DNA from 3 places in the Streptomyces mirabilis genome. Region 2 is predicted to be linked to each of the others. Evidence: riboswitches for the same ligand, from Rfam matches in the RefSeq annotation. Region 2 holds a riboswitch; each other region holds the start of a gene.
The links. Region 2 has a riboswitch for cobalamin ahead of SMIR_RS11600 (ribonucleoside-diphosphate reductase subunit alpha). Riboswitches for the same ligand answer to the same signal wherever they lie in the genome.
Positions count from the first base shown of each region.

Region 1: linked by a shared signal. The riboswitch ahead of SMIR_RS41335 (CbtB domain-containing protein) and the one ahead of SMIR_RS11600 (ribonucleoside-diphosphate reductase subunit alpha) in region 2 are both predicted to bind cobalamin.
Region 3: linked by a shared signal. The riboswitch ahead of SMIR_RS30080 (cobalamin biosynthesis protein) and the one ahead of SMIR_RS11600 (ribonucleoside-diphosphate reductase subunit alpha) in region 2 are both predicted to bind cobalamin.

Region 1 is NZ_CP074103.1:156,894-164,574, reverse strand. It holds gene SMIR_RS41365 (hypothetical protein) at 159-647, shown strand; gene SMIR_RS41360 (response regulator) at 1,059-1,748, shown strand; gene SMIR_RS41355 (sensor histidine kinase) at 1,748-2,866, shown strand; partial or broken gene SMIR_RS41350 (PLP-dependent cysteine synthase family protein) at 3,102-4,200, shown strand; partial or broken gene SMIR_RS41345 (MFS transporter) at 4,244-5,483, shown strand; gene SMIR_RS41340 (CbtA family protein) at 5,612-6,373, opposite strand; gene SMIR_RS41335 (CbtB domain-containing protein) at 6,393-6,614, opposite strand; cobalamin riboswitch at 6,669-6,813, opposite strand; gene SMIR_RS41330 (hypothetical protein) at 7,612-7,681, shown strand, end outside.
Region 2 is NZ_CP074102.1:2,669,507-2,677,187, reverse strand. It holds gene SMIR_RS11610 (putative Ig domain-containing protein) at 1-648, opposite strand, end outside; gene SMIR_RS11605 (ribonucleotide-diphosphate reductase subunit beta) at 1,005-2,018, opposite strand; gene SMIR_RS11600 (ribonucleoside-diphosphate reductase subunit alpha) at 2,018-4,429, opposite strand; cobalamin riboswitch at 4,550-4,688, opposite strand; gene SMIR_RS11595 (GNAT family N-acetyltransferase) at 4,741-5,247, opposite strand; gene mctP (monocarboxylate uptake permease MctP) at 5,467-7,077, opposite strand; gene SMIR_RS11585 (DUF3311 domain-containing protein) at 7,074-7,355, opposite strand.
Region 3 is NZ_CP074102.1:6,823,630-6,831,310, reverse strand. It holds gene SMIR_RS30105 (alpha/beta hydrolase family protein) at 1-63, opposite strand, end outside; gene SMIR_RS30100 (class II aldolase/adducin family protein) at 196-921, opposite strand; gene SMIR_RS30095 (lysozyme) at 1,118-1,870, shown strand; gene SMIR_RS30090 (inorganic phosphate transporter) at 2,083-3,327, shown strand; gene SMIR_RS30085 (hypothetical protein) at 3,340-3,564, shown strand; cobalamin riboswitch at 3,676-3,816, shown strand; gene SMIR_RS30080 (cobalamin biosynthesis protein) at 3,918-4,874, shown strand; gene SMIR_RS30075 (cobyric acid synthase) at 4,871-6,379, shown strand; gene cobN (cobaltochelatase subunit CobN) at 6,376-7,681, shown strand, end outside.

The sequences.
Region 1 (7,681 bases), on a different replicon from region 2:
CCTTTCATGAGGGCTTCATACGAGCGCCGGTCGTTGCTTCACAGCCGGTCCGCATGCTCAGAGGTGAAGGCATCCAGACCCGGCCGACAGCACACGTCGGGGCGAGGCGGCCGGCACGGGCCGGTCGGCAGGTGCCCGGGATGCTAAGGAGCCAGGAGATGAAGCGGAACCGGAAGGGTGTGACGCTCGGAGCGGCGGCGCTCGCGGTTGTCACGGTGGTCGGCGGTGGCGTCGGCATCGCGCAGGCGACGACCGGCACGTCGAGCACGGCCCCGGCCTCGTCCACCGCGCCGCATGACAACGACGGCTGCCACGGGGGCGGAATGCACGGCATGGCGTTCGGTGAGAACTCCCTCATGACCGCTGCGGCCGACTACCTCGGCCTGAGCCAGACCGGTCTGCGGACGCAGATGCACTCGGGCAAGTCACTCGCGGACGTGGCCAAGGCCCAGGACAAGTCGGTGTCCGGGCTCAAGGACGCCATGGTCGCGGCCGTCAAGAGCAACCTCGACGACAACACCACGCTGACGGCCGCGCGGAAGACCGAGATCCTCGCGCAGGCCAAGGAGCACATCGACACGATGGTGACCATGACCCACCCGTCCGGCACGGGCATGGGCGGCATGGGACACGGGATGGGGCGGTAGCCCCTGCGGTGCCGGGCGGCATGGACACGCGCCCGGCACCGCCGGAAAGCGGGGGACGAGCTCGGCGAAAGGCACGGGAGGAACGAAGGGGGCCTCAGCTGGCTTACGACTGACGGGAGCGGCTGATGGGTGCTCTTCGCGGGGGGACCCGTGGTCACCTCCCTGACCGCAGTGATCCACCTTGCTTTCGTACGCACGCGGGGCCGAGGACCGGCTGGTAGCCCGCTGAACGTCGCCTCCGGCCCGCAGGCACAAAAGCCTCAGGCCCTTCAGATTCCGCCCGGCGCGCGGGCGCGGCGGGCATGAGGGGCGGACTCGCGTCCCGGATGGCAGCCGGGCGCGGACGCTTGTCCGTCGGTGTTGGCGGCCATTCGGCGCTGCCCGGTCGTTAGTCTCGTGCAGGGGTGAGTCATGCGGCGGGTACTGGTGGTCGATGATGAGCCGCACATCCGGAGAGTCCTGCGCGGCTATCTGGAGGCGGACGGCTTCGCGGTGGCGGAGGCCGGCGACGGGGAGGCCGCTCTTGCCGCGCTGCGCGGCGACCCGCCCGATCTGGTGCTCCTGGATGTGATGCTGCCGGGCATCGACGGGCTGGAGGTCCTGCGGAAGCTGCGCGGCTTCAGTGACACGTACGTGATCCTCGTGACGGCGAAGGCGGAGGAGGTCGACAAGCTCGTCGGGCTCGGCGTGGGCGCGGACGACTATGTGACCAAGCCGTTCAGCCCGCGGGAGGTCACGGCCCGGGTGAAGGCGGTCCTGCGCCGCGGCCGGGCGGGGCGTGCCGGCGAGGACACCGTGCTGCGCTTCGACACGCTGACCGTCGACCTCGTCGGCCGCGAGGTCGCAGTGAACGGGACACCGGTGGCACTGTCGAGCCTGGAGTTCGACCTGCTCGCCGCGCTCGCCGACGCACCCGGGCGGGTGTACTCCCGGGCACAGCTGCTGGAACGGGTGTGGGGCTACGACTTCTACGGCGACGAGCGCGTCGTCGACGTGCACATCCGCAGCCTGCGGGCGCGACTGGGTGACGACGCGGGCGATCCGCACCTGATCGCCACGGTGCGCGGCGTGGGCTACAAGTTCGTGGGCCAAAGGAGCTGATGAAGGTGAGGATGCGCCTGCCGCTGAGACTGTTCGTCTCCCACGCCGCCGTGGCCGTGGTCGGCGCCGTCGTCGCGTTCCTGACGGTCCGGCTGCTCGCCCCGTCCCTGTTCGACCAGCGGATGGGAATGCTGGACGAAGACCACGGAATGGGCATGGCAGCCACGATGACACGGGTGCACGCCGCCTTCCTGACCTCGCTCGATACCGCCCTCCTCGTCGGCGTCGGGGCCAGCGTCGCCGCCGCCGGGATCGTTGCCGCGGCGGTCACCCGCCGTCTGCTGCGCCCGCTCGACGCCGTGCGCAGCGCGACCCGGCGGATCGCGGCCGGCAACTACCAGAGCCACGTCGCGCTGCCCTCGGAGCCGGAACTGGCGGCGCTGGCAACCGACGTCAACACCCTCGCCCGGGCCCTGGCCGACACCGAGACGCGGCGCAGCAGGCTGCTCGGTGAGGCCGCGCACGAGATGCGGACCCCGCTGACCGCGCTCGACGGCTACGTCGAGGGGCTGATCGACGGTGTGTTCACCGCGAGCCCGGACACGCTGGCCTCGCTCAGCGAGGAACTGCGCCGACTGCACCGGCTCGCCGACGACCTGTCCAGCGTGTCCCGCGCCGAGGAGCAGCGGCTGGACCTGCACTTGGTGGACGCGGACCTGGCCGATATCGCCCGCCGCGCGGCCGTGCGGCTCTCGTCCCAGTTCGAGGACGCGCACGTCGCGCTGGTCACCGACACGGACAGGGTGGTGCCGGTACATGCCGACCCCGACCGGATCACCCAGGTGCTGACCAACCTGCTCGGCAACGCCCTGCTGGCCACGCCCGCCGGTGGCACCGTCACGATCACCGCGCATGACGTCGGCGGCCGTGGCGAGGTCGTCGTGACCGACACCGGAGCGGGTCTGGCCGAGCAGGACATCGAGCGCGTCTTCGAGCGTTTCTACCGTGTGCCCGGCCGTCCCCGCCGGTCCGCCGGGTCGGGGGTGGGCCTGACGATCGCGCGGGGCATCGCACGTGGGCACGGCGGCGACGTCACCGCGTCGTCGCCGGGACGAGGGAAGGGGGCCTGCTTCGCCCTCGTGTTGCCGCCCCGCCCGTCCGGCCCGCCACGCGCGTAACCTCGCGGCACCCGAAGCGCCACCCCGCGAGCGGAGCGGCCGCCGATCCGGATCCCCGCTCTGGCGGGCCGAAGGCCAGAGGGACGCTGCTCTCCTCAGCGCTGCGGCATCACCACGTCCACCATGTAACGGCCAACTCGCCCGCCCCGCAGGCGGCCGCCGATCAGTCCCGCCCCCCTCCGACCTCATGACGGCCGGCGACCGTTCAGGCCGCCGACCGCGGGAGAAGCACGCCATGAACCACCTCGACACCCTCACCGTCCCTGCCTTTCCGGCACAGTTGCTGGCCGAGGCCAAGCGCCCGACCCACACGCCCGCCGGACTGGTCGGCGACACCCCGGTCCTGTGGCTCGGGGAGCCCTTCACCGCCGCCGGCCGCGGCTTCTGGGCCAAACTCGAAGGCCACAACCCCGGCGGCATCAAGGACCGCAGCGCCCTCTACATGGTCCGGGCCGCCCGCGAGCGCGGGCAGCTGCTGCCCGGCGCCCGGATCGTCGAGTCGACGTCCGGGACCCTCGGCCTCGGCCTGGCCCTGGCCGGCTCCGCCTACGGCCACCCGGTCACTGTCGTCACCGACCCCGGCATGGAACCCCTGATGACGGGCCTGCTCACTGCGTACGGCGCCGGGGTCGACGTGGTCACCACCCCGCATCCCACCGGCGGCTGGCAGCAGGCCCGCTGCGACCGCGTCGAGGAACTCCTGGCCGTCCACCCGGACGCCTGGTGCCCCGACCAGTACAACAACCCCGACAACGTCGCCGCCTACGCCCCGCTCGCCCACGAACTCGTAGCTCGGCCGGATCGACACCCTCGTCGTCGCCGTCGGCACCGGCGGCCACTCCGCCGGCATCGCCTCCGTCCTGCGCGGCTTCTTTCGCCGCCTGCGGGTCGTCGGCGTGGACACCACCGGGTCGACCATTTTCGGCCAGCCCGCCGCACCCCCCACTGATGCGCGGGCTGGGCAGCAGCATCTACCCCCGCAACGTCGCCTACGACCTCTTCGACGAGGTCCACTGGGGTCGCCGCCCCCGAAGCCGTCTGGGCCGCCCGCACCCTCGCACGCCACCACTACGCCACCGGCGGCTGGAGCGTCGGCGCCGTCCCTCTCGTGGCCCGCTGGCTGGCCCCGCACCGTGCCCGCAGAGGAGCGGATTGTCGCGATCTTCCCCGACGGCCCGCAGCGGTACGTCGGCACCGTCTTCGACGACACGTATTGCCGGGACCACGGCCTGCTCGGTCACCTGCCCGCCGACGATCCGGACGAGATCGGCCACCCCTGCGAACGGGTCGTGTCCCGCTGGACACGCTGCACCCAGGTGATCGACCCGCTCGCGATGCTGGCGCCGTCGGCGAACCCGCGCTCGTGGAGGCCGCCCGATGAAGCACCTGTGGCGCCAGACCCGCTCCTTCCCGCCCCCCGTACGGCTGTTGATGGCCAACCGGTTCGCCATCAACCTCGCCTTCTACATGCTCATGCCCTACCTCGCCGCCCACCTGTCCGGTCAACTCGGCCTCGCCGCGTGGGCGGTCGGGCTCGTGCTGGGCGTACGGAACTTCTCCCAGCAGGGCATGTTCCTGATCGGCGGCACCCTCGCCGACCGCTTCGGCTACAAGGCCCCGATCATGACCGGCTGCCTCCTGCGCGCCGTCGGCTTCGGCCTGCTCGGCTGGGTCGACAACCTGCCCGCCCTGATCGCCGCCTCCGCCGCCACGGGCTTCGCGGGCGCGCTGTTCAACCCGGCCGTACGCGCCTACCTGGCCGCCGAGGCGGGCGAGCGGCGCGTGGATGCCTTCGCCACCTTCAACGTCTACTACCAGGCCGGCATGCTCCTCGGCTCGCTCGTCGGACTCGCCCTGCTGGCAGCCGACTTCCGCCTCGTGTGCACCGTGGCCGCCGCCATCTTCGCCGTGCTGACGCTGCTGCAGTGGCGGTCGCTGCCCGCGCGCCGCGGCCACACGGCCGGCACCGGCGGCGAGGGCGTGCTGGCCCAGTGGCGCACAGTCGTGGCCAACCGGCCCTTCCTGCTCTTCTCCGCCGCGATGATCGGCTCGTACGTCCTGACCTTCCAGGTGTATCTGGCGCTCCCCCTCGCCGCGTCCGACGCGCTGGGAGCGAACGGCACGGCGGTCACGAGCGGGCTGTTCGTCGTCTCGGCCGCGGTCGCCGTCGTCGGACAGGTGCACCTCACCGGCCTGGCCAAACGCCGCTGGAGTCCCAGCGAGGCGCTGGTGCGGGGGCTGGCAGCGATGGGGGTGGCCTTCCTGCCACTGGCCTTCGCTCCGCGCGGCTCGTCGGTGGCGGTACTCGTGGCCCTGGTCGCGGCCGTCGTCCTGCTCGCGGCGGGCAGCGCAGTGGTCTACCCGTTCGAGATGGACACCGTCGTGACCCTGTCCGGCGACCGCCCGGTCGCCACGCACTACGGCTTCTGCAACACCGTCTCCGGCCTCGGCAACCTCGCCACGTGCGCCCCTCTGGGACTTCGCCGCGCGGCACAACGCACTCTGGCTGACCTGGGCAGGACTGCCCGCCACCGGGCTCGCCTGCGCGACATCGATCGCGGCGCTGGCACACAGCGGCCGACTCACCGTACGTCGGCCGCAGCCCGTCACCGTATGAGCGGGCGAGCCGCGGTCCAGGACGGGCACCTCCTGCGAAGCAAGGACGGCATCCGTGCGCCACCACCACCACGCGCAAAGGGCCTGTGCCGGTCGCGCCCCCGGCACAGGCCCCTCTACCTGAGCCGATCAGGCGGCCGACGCCACCCCAGGGGCCGCAGCCGCCTGGGCCGGGCGCGCGGGGTGCGGCGACAGGACCCGTTCTGCGAGGAAACCGAAGACCACGCCGAACGAGGCCCACAGCAGCGCCTGGATGCCGAGTGAGGCGAGGCGGAACTGCCACAGCACGGTGGCCGGGAAGTCCTTGGGCGTCTCGTTGACCGCCGGCAGGAACGCCATGGCCACGGCGATGACCCCGATGAAGGCGGTGGTCGCGGCGACAGCGGCGTTCCAGTTGCCGATCCGCCCGGCCAGGCGGCGGCCGAGGATCACCGCGCCGAGGGCGACCAGCACGGTCAGGGCGATCATCCCGACGTACAGCGTGGTCCGCTTTCCGATGGTGTCAGGGTCGCTGGACCCCGGCGGGTTGGCCGGGTACTTCAGGAACGGCACCAGGTAGACGGTGACGAAGGCGCCGCCGGCGACCAGCAAGGTGGTCGCCCGCGCGCCGAATCGGCCGACTCGCCCCAGGGCGAAGCAGAACGCCAACGCGGCGATCCCGCCCACCGCCGTGCCGAGGACCAGCACCCCGGTGGCCAGGCCGGTGGTGGACTGCGCGGCCCGGCTGACCAGTTCCATGCCGTGATCGTGGGTGTGGGCGTCCTCGTAGGCGATGCCCGCGTTCACGCCGGGCTCGCCGATCAGATAGGCGAGCCCGAAGGCCAACAGCCCCGCGGCCAGGCCCGCGAGCATTCCGCGTACCAGCAGCGCGCGGACGGTGACGGAGTTCATACGGCTGTCCTCTCGCGACTCAGTGGCAGGGGAAGCCGAGCAGGTGCCGGCCGTCGTGGACCCACTCGTGGACGCCCTCGCCGGAGAAGACGGAGGTGGCGCCCTGATCGGCGCCGACGAAGTACAGCAGGACCAGCATCAGCAGGCCGAAGAACACCGCCCAGGGCAGAATCGCCCGGATCGGCAGTTTCGCCACGACCGGCGAGGACAGGGGGGCAGGGGCAGCTGCAGTGTGAGCCACGGCGGTACCTCCTCGGGAACACGCGTCCCGCTCGTTGGAGCACGCGACGACGGCGCCGGGTCTGACTCACCGGCAACTCCCCACTCAGCGCGAAGAGTTGCACAGCTCACAGTGGCGCGACCGTGCCGGAATTGCACCGGACTTCCGTTCGCGCCGTCGTCCTAATACGCCAGACGGTACCGGTCCCGCGCCTACCAGCCAAGATGGCCTGTCTCACCCCCGCTCCGGCCCAGGCCGCACCACCGGCACAGGGATAGCGTGCGCCCCATGACGATCCGGCTGACCCTGCTCACCCCGGCTCCCGGACCCACCGGCCGGACCGGCAGGTGGAATCTCCGTCTGGGATGAAGCCGACGACTCCTACCGACCCATCAGGTCGCGGCACTTGTACTCGCCACCTGGCAGGCCGCCGACCACACGCACGCGGACTCCCGGAGCGAGCGCTGCCTCGGACAGGCGGTGAACTCTGCTCAGCCACACATCTCTTCTCCGCCGGAGAACGGGCGCTGCTGAGCGGGTACAGCCACTGAAGTCCATGACCGGACATGGCATCGTCTACTAAGACACTTAGAGTCCGTGGGGTAACATGGGTGTCGCACACCCCCACAAAGGGGGTCCGGAGGGGGGCATGACGGAACACGGTGACGTCTAACACCGCGAGCAACATGACCCACGCCTCTCGGATCGCGTCAGACATCAAGGACGACCAGAGCGGGCTCCTGTCGGGGATCTCCACCTTCTACATCGTGGTAACGGTGCTGATCATCGCCCTGGTCGTAGCCCTGATCGCCGAGCTGGCATGGAGAGACAGGCGGCAGCGGAGGCGGGAAGCGTCAGTCGCACCGCCTTCCGAAACTCCCCCCCGTGAGGGTGAAGCCCCGCCGTAACCATCAAAGCACCCCCTACAGTTAATGTACTAATGGAATTAGCGGATGGATCGTCTTCGCGGCACAGTCCCCAGGCTGCACGGAACCACGTACGACCAGGAGCTGAACGCGTGTCACGAGGCAAGCCGGTCTGGGCCCTGTTCGCGGCCCTCGCTGCCGCGTTGCTGGCCCTTCAGCTCT
Region 2 (7,681 bases):
GACGAGGACGATGTTGCAGTTCGGGCAGACCGCGCTCACCATGTCGATGTCGAGCGCTTCCTCACCCGCCCAGCCGGTGTCGTTGGTCGGCAGGGAGCTGGTCGAGCCGGTCTGGCTGACCTGCTTGAAGCAGCCGTTGGCCTTGGTGCAGGCCGACAGGCCGAACTGCGAACGGTAGGTCGCGAGGTCCGACTCCGCGTTGGGGTCGTTGTACGCGTCGACCACGGCGACGGTCAGGCCGGAGCCGCCGGTGGAGGGCAGGTTGTAGGCGCTGTGCAGGTTCGCCGGGCTCAGGCCGGACACCGCGGCGGCGGCGTTCGGTGAGATCGCGGCGGCCAGCTTCTGCTTGATGTCGGTGCGGCGCTGCGCGAAACAGGCCGCGTGACCGGCCGTCGGGGCGCCGCACAGGTGTGTGGTCGGCACCTTCTGGCCCGCCTTGCCCGTGGCGTGCACGGCCTGCGCGGCCGGGGCGGTCAGGGCCTTCGCGTTCTGGGCGGCCCGGGAGGGCTTGGCGGTGGTCGGCGCCGGCTGCGCGTTCGCGGCCGGGGCCGCCATGAGTCCGGCGACCGTGAGGGCGAGGGCGGGCGCGGCGGCGGTCAGAAGTCTTCGCAGTCGCCGGGCGGGCCTGCTGGGGGGTGTCTCACGCATGGGTGCTGCCTCCATCGGTTTGAGGCCGGTGCCGTGCGGGCCGGGGTAGGGCCGCGCACGGCTCCACAGCCGGAAGTGGGGGTTCTCGGCGTTGCGTGGCAGGCCCGTGACGCGCGTAGCGTGAGAAAGGTGCGGATGTGCCATGGGCATGCCAATCCAGCGCCCCGCCACGCCGCTGTACGTGACATGTCAGGACGGCCAGAACCTAGCCGGGGCCGATGACGCCCGGATAGCCACGCCCGAAGAACTTTGCCGCCCCATAGGGGGTCCATGGACGGTGCATGGACGGCCCATGGACGAGACGCGGTGATGCCGGGGCCGCAACGCGCGGTCCCGGCATCACCGGTGTCGTACCGTCAGAAGTCCTCGTCGAAGCCGACCGAGCCCTCGACCGCCACCTGGTACGCCGAGGGGCGGCGCTCGAAGAAGTTGGTCAGCTCCTGGACGCCCTGGAGTTCCATGAAGGAGAAGGGGTTCTCGGAGCCGTACACCGGGGCGAAGCCGAGGCGCTGGAGACGCTGGTCGGCCACGCACTCCAGGTACTGGCGCATCGAGTCGGTGTTCATGCCCGGCAGGCCCTCACCGCACAGGTCGCGCGCGAACTGCAGCTCGGCCTCGACGGCCTCCCTCAGCATGTCGGTGACCTGTTGCTGGAGCTGGTCGTCGAAGAGCTCCGGCTCCTCCTTGCGCACGGTGTCCACCACTTCGAAGGCGAAGGACATGTGCATCGTCTCGTCGCGGAACACCCAGTTGGTGCCGGTGGCGAGACCGTGCAGCAGACCCCGGCTGCGGAACCAGTAGACGTACGCGAAGGCGCCGTAGAAGAAGAGGCCCTCGATGCACGCGGCGAAGCAGATGAGGTTGAGCAGGAAGCGACGCCGGTCCGCCTTGGTCTCCAGACGGTCCAGCTTCTCCACCGAGTCCATCCACTTGAAGCAGAACTCTGCCTTCTCGCGGATCGAGGGGATGCTCTCGACGGCGTCGAAGGCGGCGGCGCGGTCCTCCGGGTCGGGGAGGTAGGTGTCCAGCAGGGTCAGATAGAACTGGACGTGGACCGCTTCCTCGAACAGCTGCCTGGAGAGATACAGGCGCGCCTCGGGGGAGTTGATGTGCTTGTAGAGGGTCAGCACGAGGTTGTTCGACACGATCGAGTCGCCCGTCGCGAAGAACGCGACCAGCCGGCCGATCATGTGCTGCTCGCCCTGCGAGAGCTTCGCGAGGTCGGCCACGTCCGAGTGGAGGTCGACCTCCTCCACGGTCCAGGTGTTCTTGATGGCGTCCCGGTAGCGCTCGTAGAAGTCCGGGTAACGCATGGGGCGGAGCGTGAGTTCGAAGCCCGGGTCGAGCAGGTTCTTTTCGGTGGAGCTCATTACTGGCAGGCCTCGCAGGACTCGGGGTTCTCAAGGGAGCAGGCGACGGCGTCCTCGTCGGGGATCGCCTGCACGGGGATGGTCTTCTCGGGCTGGGCCTGTGCCTGGGCGGCGCGGGCGATACGGGTCGCCGGGCGGGAGCGCAGGTAGTACGTCGTCTTCAGGCCGGACTTCCAGGCGTACGCGTACATCGAGGAGAGCTTGCCGATGGTCGGCGTCTCCAGGAAGAGGTTCAGGGACTGGGCCTGGTCCAGGAACGGGGTGCGGGCGGCGGCCATGTCGATCAGGCCGCGCTGCGGGATCTCCCAGGCCGTGCGGTACAGGTCGCGGACGTCCTGCGGGACCCAGGTGAAGCCCTGCACCGAACCGTTGGACTCGCGCAGCGCCTCCCGGGTCTGCGCGTCCCACACGCCGAGGTTCTTCAGCTCGTTCACCAGGTAGGAGTTGACCTGGAGGAACTCACCGGAGAGCGTCTCGCGCTTGAACAGGTTGGACACCTGCGGCTCGATGCACTCGTACACGCCCGCGATGGACGCGATGGTGGCGGTGGGCGCGATGGCGAGGAGGAGGGAGTTGCGCATGCCCACGGCGGCGATACGTTCCCGCAGCGCCGCCCAGCGCTCCGGCCAGGTCAGCTCCACGCCGTAGTGGTCGGGGTGCAGGACGCCACGGGCCGTACGGGTCTTCTCCCAGGCCGGGAGCGGGCCGCTGCGCTCCGCGAGGTCGGCCGAAGCCTCGTACGCGGCGAGCATGATCCGCTCGGCGATCCGGGTGGAGAGCGCGCGGGCCCGGGGCGAGTCGAAGGGCACGCGCAGCTTGAAGAAGACGTCCTGGAGCCCCATCGCGCCGAGGCCCACGGGCCGCCACTTCGCGTTCGACCGGCCGGCCTGCTCGGTCGGGTAGAAGTTGATGTCGACGACACGGTCGAGGAAGGTGACGGCGGTGCGGACCGTCTCGTCCAGCCGCTCCCAGTCGATGTCCCCGTCGACGACGAAGGCGCCGAGGTTGACCGAGCCGAGGTTGCAGACCGCCGTCTCCCCGTCGTCCGTGACCTCCAGGATCTCGGTGCACAGATTCGAGGAGTGGACGGTGTGGCCCGGCTCCGCCGTCTGGTTGGCGGTGCGGTTGGCGGCGTCCTTGAAGGTCATCCAGCCGTTGCCGGTCTGCGCGAGGGTACGCATCATGCGGCCGTAGAGGTCACGGGCCGGGATGGTCTTCTTGGCGAGACCGGCCGCCTCCGCCCTGCGGTACGCGGCGTCGAACTCGTCGCCCCACAGGTCGACCAGCTCGGGCACGTCGGAGGGCGAGAAGAGGGACCACTGCCCGTCGGCGTCGACCCGGCGCATGAACTCGTCCGGGATCCAGTGCGCGAGGTTCAGGTTGTGCGTACGGCGGGCGTCCTCACCGGTGTTGTCGCGCAGCTCCAGGAACTCCTCGATGTCGGAGTGCCAGGTCTCCAGGTAGACCGCGGCCGCGCCCTTGCGCCGGCCGCCCTGGTTCACGGCGGCGACCGAGGCGTCGAGGGTCTTCAGGAACGGGACGATCCCGTTGGAGTGCCCGTTCGTACCGCGGATCAGCGAACCGCGCGAACGGATCCGGGAGTACGAAAGACCGATGCCACCCGCGTGCTTCGAGAGGCGGGCCACCTGGTGGTAGCGGTCGTAGATGGAGTCCAGCTCGTCCAGTGGGGAGTCGAGGAGGTAGCAGGACGACATCTGCGGGTGCCGTGTACCGGAGTTGAACAGCGTGGGGGACGAGGGGAGGTAGTCGAGGCGGCTCATGAGCCCGTAGAGCGCCGCGACCTCGTCCAGGGCCCGGTTCGTGTCGTCCTCGGCCAGGCCCGACGCCACGCGCAGCATGAAGTGCTGGGGCGTCTCGATGACCTTGCGGGTGATCGGGTGCCGGAGCAGATAGCGGCTGTGCAGGGTGCGCAGGCCGAAGTAGCCGAAGCGGTCGTCGCCGTCGGTGTCGATCAGCGCGTCCAGCCGGGCCGTGTGCAGCTGGACGAACTCCGCCGTGCGGTCGGCGATCAGGCCTTCGCGGTGACCCGTGGCGATCGACTCGGAGAAGGACGTGACGCCCTGCGAGGCGGCCTCCGCCGCGATGCTGATCGTCAGCAGCCTGGCCGCCAGCCGGGAGTAGGCGGGGTCCTCGGAGATGAGGCCCGCGGCCGCCTCGGTGGCCAGCTCGCGCAGTTCCGTGTCGTCCGCGCGCGCGGACCGGCCGCGCAGCGTGGCGGCGGCGACCCGGCCGGGGTCGGCGTCGGGGAGGTCGGCGGTGAGGTCGGTCAGGGTACGCAGCAGCGTGGTACCGGGACCGTCCGTCTCCACCGGGGCCTGCTTCCGCTGCTGCTCCTGCTTCTGCTGTGCGAAAGCGGTAGCTGAAGCCGGGTCGGCTGGCGCGATGGTCACTTGGGGCTCTCCCTCGCTAGGCACGGGGCCTGGCGGAGGGCAGGGCAGCTCACGAGCGCACACGGCGTCGCGTCCACCGGCCCATTCCGCGAGGCCCGGACGTCATGCACCCGGGCCGGATGGCCGGGCGCGCTGTCGGCAGGTCCTCGGACTGACGCGAGTACATGGGCGCGGGCGTGCGAACACGTACAAGTACACCGTTGCGGGACAGTTCCGGATTTGCACCGGATTCCCCTGCGGCGACAGCGAGCATGAGCATACATCTTGTGCCGGGCTGCGGTGACACCACCAGATGTTGTGTCGTGCCGGTGTCAGAGTGTCAACTCGTAGGTGAGGAGAGTGATGTCGTCGAGGTCCGGGAGCGGGTTCCAGTCGCGGTCGGGGGTGCGGGTGAAGCCGAGGCGTTCGTAGATGCGGTGGGCGGCGTGCATGGTGCGCTGGGTGGAGAGCACGACGCGTACGCAGCCGGTGGTGGCGCGTGCGTGGTCGACGCAGGCGCGGACGAGGGTCTCGCCGGCACCTCGGCCGCGGGACTCGCGTGCGACGGCGAGCATACGGATCTCGGCTTCGCCGGGGCGGGCTATGTCGGCCATGGGGCCGCCGCGCGGTACGAAGGTCACGACGCCGAGGATGTGGTCGTGGTCGACGGCGACGAGGACGTCCGCGGCGGCGGCCCGTTTGGCCACGTCCCGCAGTTCGCCGAGGTACTCGTCACTCTCCCCGAAGTCGAGCAGGCCGTCGCCGAGGTAGGCCTGTGCGGTGATCTCGCCGATGCGGTCGTATTCGTGGGGGTGGGCGTGTCTGATGCTGAGGTCCATGCCGGTGAGTGTGCAACAGGGTGTGGGAACGGGCCGCCGGATTTTCGTCCGACGGCCCGTGGGGGTTGTTCGCGCGGTTCTTCGGCTGCGGGTGGGTGGAGGCTTGGCGCGCAGTTTCCCGCGCCCCAGGCTTTTAGGGGCGCGGGAAACTGCGCGACCAGCCTCCACCCACCCGCAGTCAACGCACGAACCCGGGGCCTGGGGGCGAGGCCCCCGGGCTCAGTGGGTGGAACCGGCCGTGGCCGGGGGAAGTTCCGCCTCGACGCCCGGGTCGCCCGCGTCCGCCGTGTAGTCCTCCGGAGACGTCTCGTCGACGCCGTCGGGCGCGTTGAAGGCGCGGAGGGCGAAGGTGAGGACGACGCTGACCACGGCGTTCAGGACGAAGGCCGTCAGACCGATGTAGCCGATCTCCCCGATGCCCGGGATCTCCTTGGAACTGCCGCCGAAGTGCTTCTGGGTGGGAGAGGCGACCCCGTACGCGGCGAGCGTGCCGTACAGCATGCCCACTGCCCAGCCCCCGAGCAGCGCCCAGCGGTGGAACCAGCGGGTGAACAGGCCACCGACCAGCGCCGGGAAGGTCTGGAGGATCCAGATGCCGCCCAGGAGCTGGAAGTTGATCGCGACGGTCTTGTCCATCGTCAGGACGAAGACCAGCGCGCCCACCTTCACCAGCAGTGACACCAGCTTGGAGACCCTGGTCTCCTGCTGCGGGGTCGCGTCCGGCTTGATGAAGTCCTTGTATATGTTGCGGGTGAAGAGGTTCGCGGCCGCGATGGACATGATGGCCGCCGGCACGAGCGCTCCGATGCCGATCGCCGCGAAGGCCACCCCCGCGAACCAGTCCGGGAACATGTTCTCGAAGAGCTGGGGGATGGCGAGCTGACCGTTGGTGACCTTGACCCCGGCCGCGATCGCCATGAACCCGAGCAGGGCGAGCAGCCCCAGCATCAGGGAGTAGAGAGGAAGGATCGTGGTGTTGCGGCGGATCACCTCACGGCTGCGGCTGGAGAGCGTCGCCGTGATCGAGTGCGGGTACATGAACAGCGCGAGCGCCGACCCGAGCGCGAGCGTGGCGTACGTCCACTGGCCCGCTTCGGCGGGCACGAGCCCGCCCGCCCCCGCCGCCGTGTACTTGTCGCTCGCCGCCTTGAAGATCTCGTCGAACCCGCCCAGCTTGATCGGGATGTAGATGATGGCCACCGCGATCACGATGTAGATCAAGGTGTCCTTCACGAACGCGATCAGGGCGGGCGCCCGCAGCCCCGAGGAGTAGGTGTACGCGGCCAGCACGCCGAACGCGATGAGGAGCGGAAGGTCCTTCACGAACCAGTTCGTGTTCTCGCCGCCGCCCACGCCCATCACGTCCAGGACGGCCTGGATGCCGACCAGCTGGAGCGCGATGTACGGCATGGTGGCGAGGATGCCGGTCACGGCCACGGCGAGGGACAGGCCCTTCGAACCGAAGCGCCCGCGCACGAAGTCGGAGGTCGTCACGTACCCGTGCTTGTGGGAGACCGACCACAGGCGGGGGAGGAACGTGAAGATCAGTGGGTAGACGAGGATCGTGTACGGAACGGCGAAGAAGCCGGCCGCGCCCGCCGCGTAGATCGCCGCCGGTACGGCGACGAAGGTGTACGCCGTGTAGAGGTCGCCGCCGAGCAGGAACCAGGTGACCCAGGTACCGAACGACCGTCCGCCCAGGCCCCATTCGTCGAGGCTGTGCTCGTCGTCCGCCCTGCGCCAGCGCGCGGCCAGGAAGCCCATGACCGTGACGGCCAGGAAGAAGAAGATGAAGACGCCGAGCGCGACGCCGTTCACACCGTCCTTCACTTCGCCGCACCCCCGCCCTGGGAGGCGCGGGCGCGCTGGTCACGCTGCCACAGCTGGTACGCGGTCACGGTGAGCGCCGTGGAGACGAGCACCCACAGCATCTGGTACCAGTAGAAGAACGGGATGCCGATGAACGCCGGGTCGGTCTTGGCGTAGGAGCCGACCCACAGCATCGCCACGAACGGGGCGATCAGGCACAGGGCGATGACCACCCGGATCGGTGTCACCACCGGCGGTTCGACCTTCGGCGCGTCTGAAACGTCTGACACGTCTGACATACGGCGGCTCCGTCCCCTCGCTGTTCACCTGTGCAATGCGCAGGCAATCTAGGCGACGGTGTCAGCCCAGCGGAACCCCTCGCCCGCATATCGGTCCGCACAGGGCTGATCGGCGCGACGAGGATCCGGATGACGGTGGTTCGAACCACCATGTGCGGGGGCGGGCCCATGTTCCCGACAGAGCCGGGCAATCGGTCCGTGGTCGCGCAAATCATTCATGATCACCGCATTCCGAATCCGGTGGCGCCGACGGAATTCCCGAATTGCGCACGCTATTTACGGAAGCCTGGATTCCTGATTTCTCTTGCCCCGCTGTGGTCCGATTT
Region 3 (7,681 bases), 4.2 Mb from region 2:
GGAGGCTGCGCCCGCGGCCAGGGCTACGGAGACGGCCGCGGCCGTCGCTTTGACAGTACGCACGGGTTCAGTCTCCCGGCGCGGCCCCCGGTCGGCCAGCGGGAGCGGGCGGTGGGCTTCCGCCTTGGGGTGCGCGGGCTCGTTCCCCGGCACCGGGCGCGCACCGGCACCACCGGGTCGCCGCACCGCGCCGGATCAGCGGGGACCGGCCCCGCCGCCCTGCCCGTAGCGCCCCAGCCGCTCCCCCGCCTCGTCCACCTGTTCCGGCGAGAGCAGTGTCGGGGACAGGCCGGGCACGGACGACGCCAGGAGCCAGACGCGGGACATCCATTCCAGTTGGGCGGTGCGGTCGAACGCCTGGGACAGCGAGGCTCCGTAGGCGATGGTGCCGTGGTTCTGGAGGAGGCAGGCCGTGCGGCCGGTGAGGGCCTGGAGCATGTTCTCGGCCAACTCCGGGGTGCCGTAGGTCGCATAGGGGGCAACTCGGACCGGTCCGCCGAGGGCGCCCGCCATGTAGTGGATCAGGGGGAGCTCGGGGACGAGGGCCGAGACGGCCGTCGCGTGCGCGGCGTGGGTGTGGACGACGGCCCGCGCGTCGGTGGCGCGGTGGATGGCGAGGTGCATCGGCAGTTCGCTCGTCGGAACGAGCGAACCGAGGACCTGCCGGCCCTCGAGGTCCACACCGACGGCGTCTTCGGGCCTCAGCCGGTCGTAGGGCACTCCCGTCGGTGTGACCAGGACCGTGTCGCCGACCCGGACGGAGACGTTGCCCGACGTACCGACGACCAGACCGTCGGCCACCGTTCGGCGGGCCGTCGCGACGAGCTCGTCCCACGCGGCCGCCACCTCCCGCTCGCGCGCGCCCGGCGTGCTCTCCCCCACGTCCCGCACTTCCCGTGCGTCCCGCCGCTGCTCAGCCATGCGGCGATCCTGCCAGGCGGGAACGTCAACCCGCTGTCGACGAGGGCACTTTAGGGCGGAAGACAAGCGTCCGTAAGGCTACATACCGGAACATATCGCCCTCCTGGGGTGATTGGCTGGCGATCGACGGGCTTTCAACGATCTTCCAATAGCCTCTGGAGGATTTGTCACGCACGTCGCCATTCCGGGGGAAAACATGGCTCGTGACCACAAACCACTCCTTCGTCGTGCCCGCGTCCTCGCGGCGGCGGCCGCCGTGGCGGCACTCACCGCCGCGGGGACCGTCCTCGCCGGGGCCCCGGTCGCCGCGGCGGCCAAACCCAAGGGCCACGACGTCTCCTCGCACCAGAAGAACGTCGACTGGCAGAGCGCGAAGGCGAAGGGCGCCCGGTTCGTCTATGTGAAGGCGACCGAGTCCCACACGTACCGCAATCCGTACTTCGCCCGGCAGTACGACGGGGCGCGCGAGGCGGGGATCCTCCGCGGCGCCTACCACTTCGCGGTGCCGGACAAGTCGTCCGGCGCCGCTCAGGCCGCGTACTTCGTGCGCAACGGCGGCGCCTGGCGCGCGGACGGCTGGACGCTGCCGCCCGCGCTCGACATGGAGTACAACCCGTACGACAAGAAGCACAAGTGCTACGGCCTGAGCAAGGACAGGATCGTGAGCTGGATCCAGGCGTTCAGCGACGAACTCGAACGGGAGACCGGCCGCCGTCCGGTCATCTACACGACCACCCACTGGTGGAACACCTGCACCGGCGGCAGCGGCGCCTTCGCCGCGAACCACGCCCTGTGGCTCGCCCGCTACGACTCCGCGGACACGGGCGCGTTGCCGGCCGGCTGGTCGACGTGGACGTTCTGGCAGTACGACAACAGCGGCACGCTCCCGGGTGACCAGAATCTCTTCAACGGATCCATGACCCGGCTCAAGCAGTTCGCCACCGGCTAGAAGCCCTCGAACACCCCCCGTCGGAACCCGAGATTCCGCCCCCGTTCGAACATCTGGTAAGTCATCGGGCCGCCCCTCCCGCACACTGGTCATCACAAACGGAGGGGCGGTCCACCGTTTGAGACACCCCAGCGCCCGCCCCAGTTCACCTTCCGTTCACTCAGGTTGCCTACGGTCCACCTGCCACTGACGCCAAACAGAAGCCTGGGTAAATGGAACACATCACGCTCCTCCTCGGAATCGTGATCGTCACCGCTCTCGTGTTCGATTTCACGAACGGTTTCCACGACACTGCCAACGCGATGGCGACCACCATCTCGACCGGCGCTCTGAAGCCCAAGACGGCGGTGGCCATGTCCGCCGTGCTGAACCTCGTCGGCGCGTTCCTCTCCGTGGAGGTCGCCAAGACGATCTCCGGCGGGATCATCAACGAAGAGGGCATACGCGTCCAAGTGATCTTCGCGGCGCTCGTCGGCGCCATCCTCTGGAATCTGCTGACCTGGCTTCTGGGTCTGCCCTCCAGTTCCTCCCACGCACTGTTCGGCGGCCTGATCGGCGCCGCGGTCATGTCGGCCGGCTGGTCGTCGGTGAACGGCTCGACCGTCGTCACCAAGGTGCTGATCCCCGCGGTCGCCGCGCCCATCGTGGCCGGACTCGCCGCGATGCTGGCCACCCGGCTGACGTACCGGATCGGCAACCGCGCCGACGAGAAGGCGACCGCCAAGGGCTACCGCGCCGGCCAGATCGCCTCCGCCGGCCTGGTCTCCCTGGCGCACGGCACGAACGACGCCCAGAAGACGATGGGCATCATCACCCTCGCGCTGGTCACCGGCGGCGTCATCGCCCCGGGCTCGAACCCCCCGCTGTGGGTCATCGTCTCGGCCGGTACGGCCATCGCGCTCGGCACCTACCTGGGCGGCTGGCGCATCATCCGCACCATGGGCAAGGGCCTCACGGACCTCGCGCCGCCGCAGGGCTTCGCCGCCCAGACCAGCGCCGCGACGGCCATCCTGGCCTCCTCGCACATCGGCTTCTCCCTCTCCACCACCCAGGTCTGCTCCGGCGCCGTGATGGGCTCGGGCATCGGCCGCAAGGGCGGCGTGGTCCGCTGGTCGACCGCGACCCGGATGTTCGTCGCCTGGGGCCTGACCCTGCCGGCCGCCGGTCTGGCCGGGGCCTCCGCCGAGTTCCTGACCAAGCAGGGCACGTGGGGCATCGTCCTCACCGGTGCGCTGCTCGTCGCCGGCGCCGGCACCATCTGGAAGCTCTCCCGCCGCCAGCCGGTCACCGTCGACAACGTCAACGACGTCGACGCCGAGCCCGCGGGCGTCGTCACCGCCGCGATCGCCGCCGTCACCCCGCCGCCCGCGGGCCCCGTCACCGGCGACCTGTCCGGCGACCTGAAGACCACCATCCCGTCCCCGGACGCGGAGCCCACCCGCCCGGCCACGGTGTAAGGACAGAACAGCATGCACATCGACTGGGCAGCCCTCGGCTCCGTCTTCGGAGTCAGCCTCGTGACCACCGTCGGTCTCGTCGGCCTCTTCACCCTCGGCATCGTCGGCCTCTCCAAGCGCGAGTCCGCGTCCGCCCAGGGCGGCTCCGCGACCCTCGCGGTCACCGGCGCGTACGTCTGCTTCGCGGCGTGCGCCGCGGCGGTGGCGTACGGCATCTTCCTGATCGTCGGCAAGTAACCCAAAACGGGCACCACTTCGAGTGGGGTGCGGGACGGATCACCGTCCCGCACCCCACCTGTATGTGGGCCTTCGCACACTCTCCCCGCGCAGGTCAACAGCAAGTTGACGGGTCTTCCAACCCGTGGTGGACTGCCGGAGCCAAGTACGGCGACAGAAGAGGAAGCCGGTGTGAATCCGGCGCGGTCCCGCCACTGTGACCGGGGAAGGAACTCCCCGGGAGCCAGGAACTCTCCCCGCCGGTCTCGTCGAACCAGGGCGTGGACACCCTGAGTGAGGACATAACGCCATGCGCGGCTGCCCAAGTGCCCTGCGAGCGACGGTTCCACCCGACCTGACGGTCGGCTGACCGCGTGCGTGCCGATCGCGTCTTCGCGTACGGCGCCGCCGCCGGACTCCTCGGTGACCTGCTGCTCGGCGATCCCCGCCGGGGGCATCCGGTCGCCGCGTTCGGGCGGAGCGCGGGCGCCGTGGAGCGGGTGCTGTGGCGGGACCACCGCGGGTGGGGCGCGCTGCACACCGCCGTGTGTGTGGGCGGTGCCACCGGACTCGCCGCCGTCGCTTCCCGTGCCGTACGCCCCTCACGTGCCGCGTCGCTCGCGCTGACGGCCGCCGCCACCTGGGCCGCCGTCGGAGGCACCACGCTCGGGCGGGAGGCCCGGGCGATCGGTGACGCCCTCGCGGACGGGGAGATCGAGACGGCCCGGGAGCGGCTGCCGCATCTGTGCGGGCGCGATCCCCAGGCCCTCGGCGCCGACGGTATCGCGCGCGCCGTCGTCGAGTCCGTCGCCGAGAACACCTCCGACGCCGTGGTGGGCGCCCTGGTGTGGGGGGCCGTGGGCGGAGTCCCGGGGCTCGTGGGCTTTCGGGCCGTCAACACCCTTGACGCGATGGTCGGTCACAGGTCGCCCCGGTACCGGCGGTACGGGTGGGCCTCGGCTCGGCTCGACGACGTCGCCGGGTGGCCGGGGGCTCGTCTCACCGCCGTGCTCGCAGCCCTCGCGGGTGACAATCCACGAGGAGCCGTACGGGCCTGGCGCGCCGACGCCGTCAAGCATCCGAGCCCCAACGCCGGGCCCGTGGAGGCCTCGTTCGCGGGGGCGCTCGGGGTGCGTCTGGGCGGCACCCTCTCCTACGGCGGCCGCGTCGAGCACCGGCCCGAACTCAACGGCGCCGGGCGCGCCGTGCACGTCGACGACATCGAACGGGCCGTACGGCTGTCACGGCGTGTCGGCTGGCTCGCCCTCGGCTTGAGTGCCGGCGGGCGGCTGCTCGTACAGAGGCTTCTCAGGAAGGGGCGTACGTCATGAGCGGCGGGCTGCTCGTCGCCGGAACCACCTCCGACGCGGGCAAGAGCGTCGTGACCGCCGGGATCTGCCGGTGGCTGGTGCGGCAGGGCGTCAAGGTCGCGCCCTTCAAGGCACAGAACATGTCCCTGAACTCGTTCGTGACGCGCGAGGGCGCCGAGATCGGGCGCGCCCAGGCCATGCAGGCGCAGGCCGCCCGGGTGGAGCCGACCGCGCTCATGAACCCCGTGCTGCTCAAGCCGGGCAGCGACCGGAGCAGTCAGGTCGTCCTCATGGGCAGACCCGTGGGCGAGATGACCGCCCGTGGCTACCACGGCGGGCGGCAGGAAGCCCTCCTCACCACCGTGCTGGACTGCCTCGCCGAGTTGCGGGGCACGTATGACGCGGTGATCTGTGAGGGAGCCGGCAGTCCTGCCGAGATCAATCTGCGGCGGACCGACATCGTGAACATGGGGATCGCGCGCAATGCGCGGTTGCCCGTGCTCGTCGTCGGCGACATCGACCGCGGGGGTGTGTTCGCCTCGTTCTTCGGGACGGTCGCGCTGCTGTCGCGCGAGGACCAGGAGTTCGTCGCCGGGTTCCTCGTCAACAAGTTCAGGGGGGACGTCTCCCTGCTCGAGCCGGGGCTCGACATGCTCCACGGCCTCACCGGGCGGCGTACGTACGGCGTCCTGCCCTTCCGGCACGGCCTCGGCATCGACGAGGAGGACGGGCTGCGGGTGTCGCTGCGGGGAGCGGTCCGGGAGTCCCGAGTGACCTCCCCCGTGGGCGAGGACGTGCTGCGCGTCGCCGTCTGCGCGATCCCGCTGATGTCCAACTTCACGGACGTGGACGCGCTGGCCGCCGAGCCGGGTGTCGTCGTGCGGTTCGTGGACCGGACCGAGGAGCTGGCCGACGCCGACCTCGTCGTCGTCCCCGGGACCCGGGGGACGGTGAAGGCGCTGGAGTGGCTGCGCGAGCGCGGACTCGCGGACGCCATCCTGCGCAGAGCCGCCGAGGGGCGGCCCGTACTGGGCATCTGCGGCGGTTTCCAGGTCCTCGGCGAGCACATCGAGGACGAGGTCGAATCGCGCGCCGGTCACGTCGACGGACTCGGACTCCTGCCCGTCCGGGTGCGGTTCGCACGCGAGAAGACCCTGACCCGGCCCGTCGGGGAGGCCCTCGGCGAGCACGTCGAGGGCTACGAGATCCATCACGGCGTCGCCGATGTGACGGGCGGTGAACCGTTCTTGGACGGCTGCCGGGTCGGTGCCGTCTGGGGCACGCACTGGCACGGCTCGCTGGAGTCGGACGGCTTCCGGCGCGCCTTCCTGCGCGAGGTGGCGGCCGCCGCGGGCCGTCGTTTCGTGCCGGCCGCCGACACGTCGTTCGCGGCGCTGCGCGAGGAGCAGCTCGACCGGCTCGGCGATCTGATCGAGGAACACGCGGACACGGACGCGCTGTGGCGGCTCATCGAGTCGGGCGCGCCGCAAGGACTGCCTTTCATTCCACCGGGAGCGCCCGCATGAGCACAGTGTTGTTGTTGTCGACCGCCGACACCGATCTGCTGGCGGCGCGTGCCTCCGGCGCCCCGTACCGGATCGGCAACCCGACCCGGGTGGATGTCGAGGGCGAACTGCCGTCCCTCGTCGAGGGCGCGGACATCGCCGTCGTACGGCTCCTGGGCGGCAAGCGTGCCTGGGAGGAGGGCCTGCGGAAGCTGAAGGCCTCGGGCATCCCCACCGTGCTGCTCGGCGGGGAGTCCGTCCCCGACGCCGAACTGATGGCGGAGTCGTCGGTGCCCGCCGGTGTCGTCGCCGAGGCGCTGCGCTACCTGGTCGAGGGCGGCCCGGACAACCTCACCGAACTGGCCCGGTTCCTCTCCGACACCGTGCTGCTGACGGGCGAGGGCTTCGAGGAGCCGCGGAAGATGCCGGAGTACGGCGTCCACGGTGAGCGCACGTTCGTCGAGGGCCGCCCGACCGTCGGCGTGCTCTTCTACCGGGCCCACCAGCTGTCCGGCAACACCGCGTTCGTGGACACGCTGTGCGACGCGATCGAGGCGCGCGGCGCCAACGCGCTGGCCGTGTACTGCGGTTCGCTGCGCGGCGCGGACGCGGGCCTGTACGAGATCCTCGGCAAGGCGGACACACTGGTCGCCACCGTGCTCGCGGCGGGCGGCACGCACGCCTCGGAGGCGTCCGCGGGCGGCGACGAGGAGGCCTGGGACATCGGCGCGCTCGCCGACCTGAACGTCCCCGTGCTGCAAGGGCTCTGCCTGACCTCGTCCAGGAGTGCCTGGGCCGCGTCGGACGCCGCCCTCTCCCCCATGGACGCGGCGATGCAGGTCGCGATCCCCGAGTTCGACGGCCGTCTGATCACCGTCCCCTTCTCCTTCAAGGAGCAGGGTCCCGACGAGGTGCCGGTCTACGTCGCCGACCCCGAGCGGGCCGCGCGCGTCGCCGGAATCGCCGTACGGCACGCCCGGCTGAAGCACAAGCCGAACGCGGACAAGAAGCTCGCGCTCGTCTTCACCGCCTACCCGACCAAGCACTCCCGGGTCGGCAACGCGGTGGGCCTCGACACGCCCGCCTCGGCCGTACGGGTGCTCGACGCGCTGCGGGACGCCGGGTACGTCGTCGAAGGGCACCCCGACAACGGCGACGAGTTGATCCACCGGCTCATCAACGCCGGTGGCCACGACGTCGAATGGCTCACCGAGGAGCAACTCGCCGCCGCCCCCGCGCGTGTGCCGCTCGCCGACTACCGGGCGTGGTTCGACAAGCTCGACCCCGAGCTGCGCGACGGCATGCTGGAGACGTGGGGCGAGC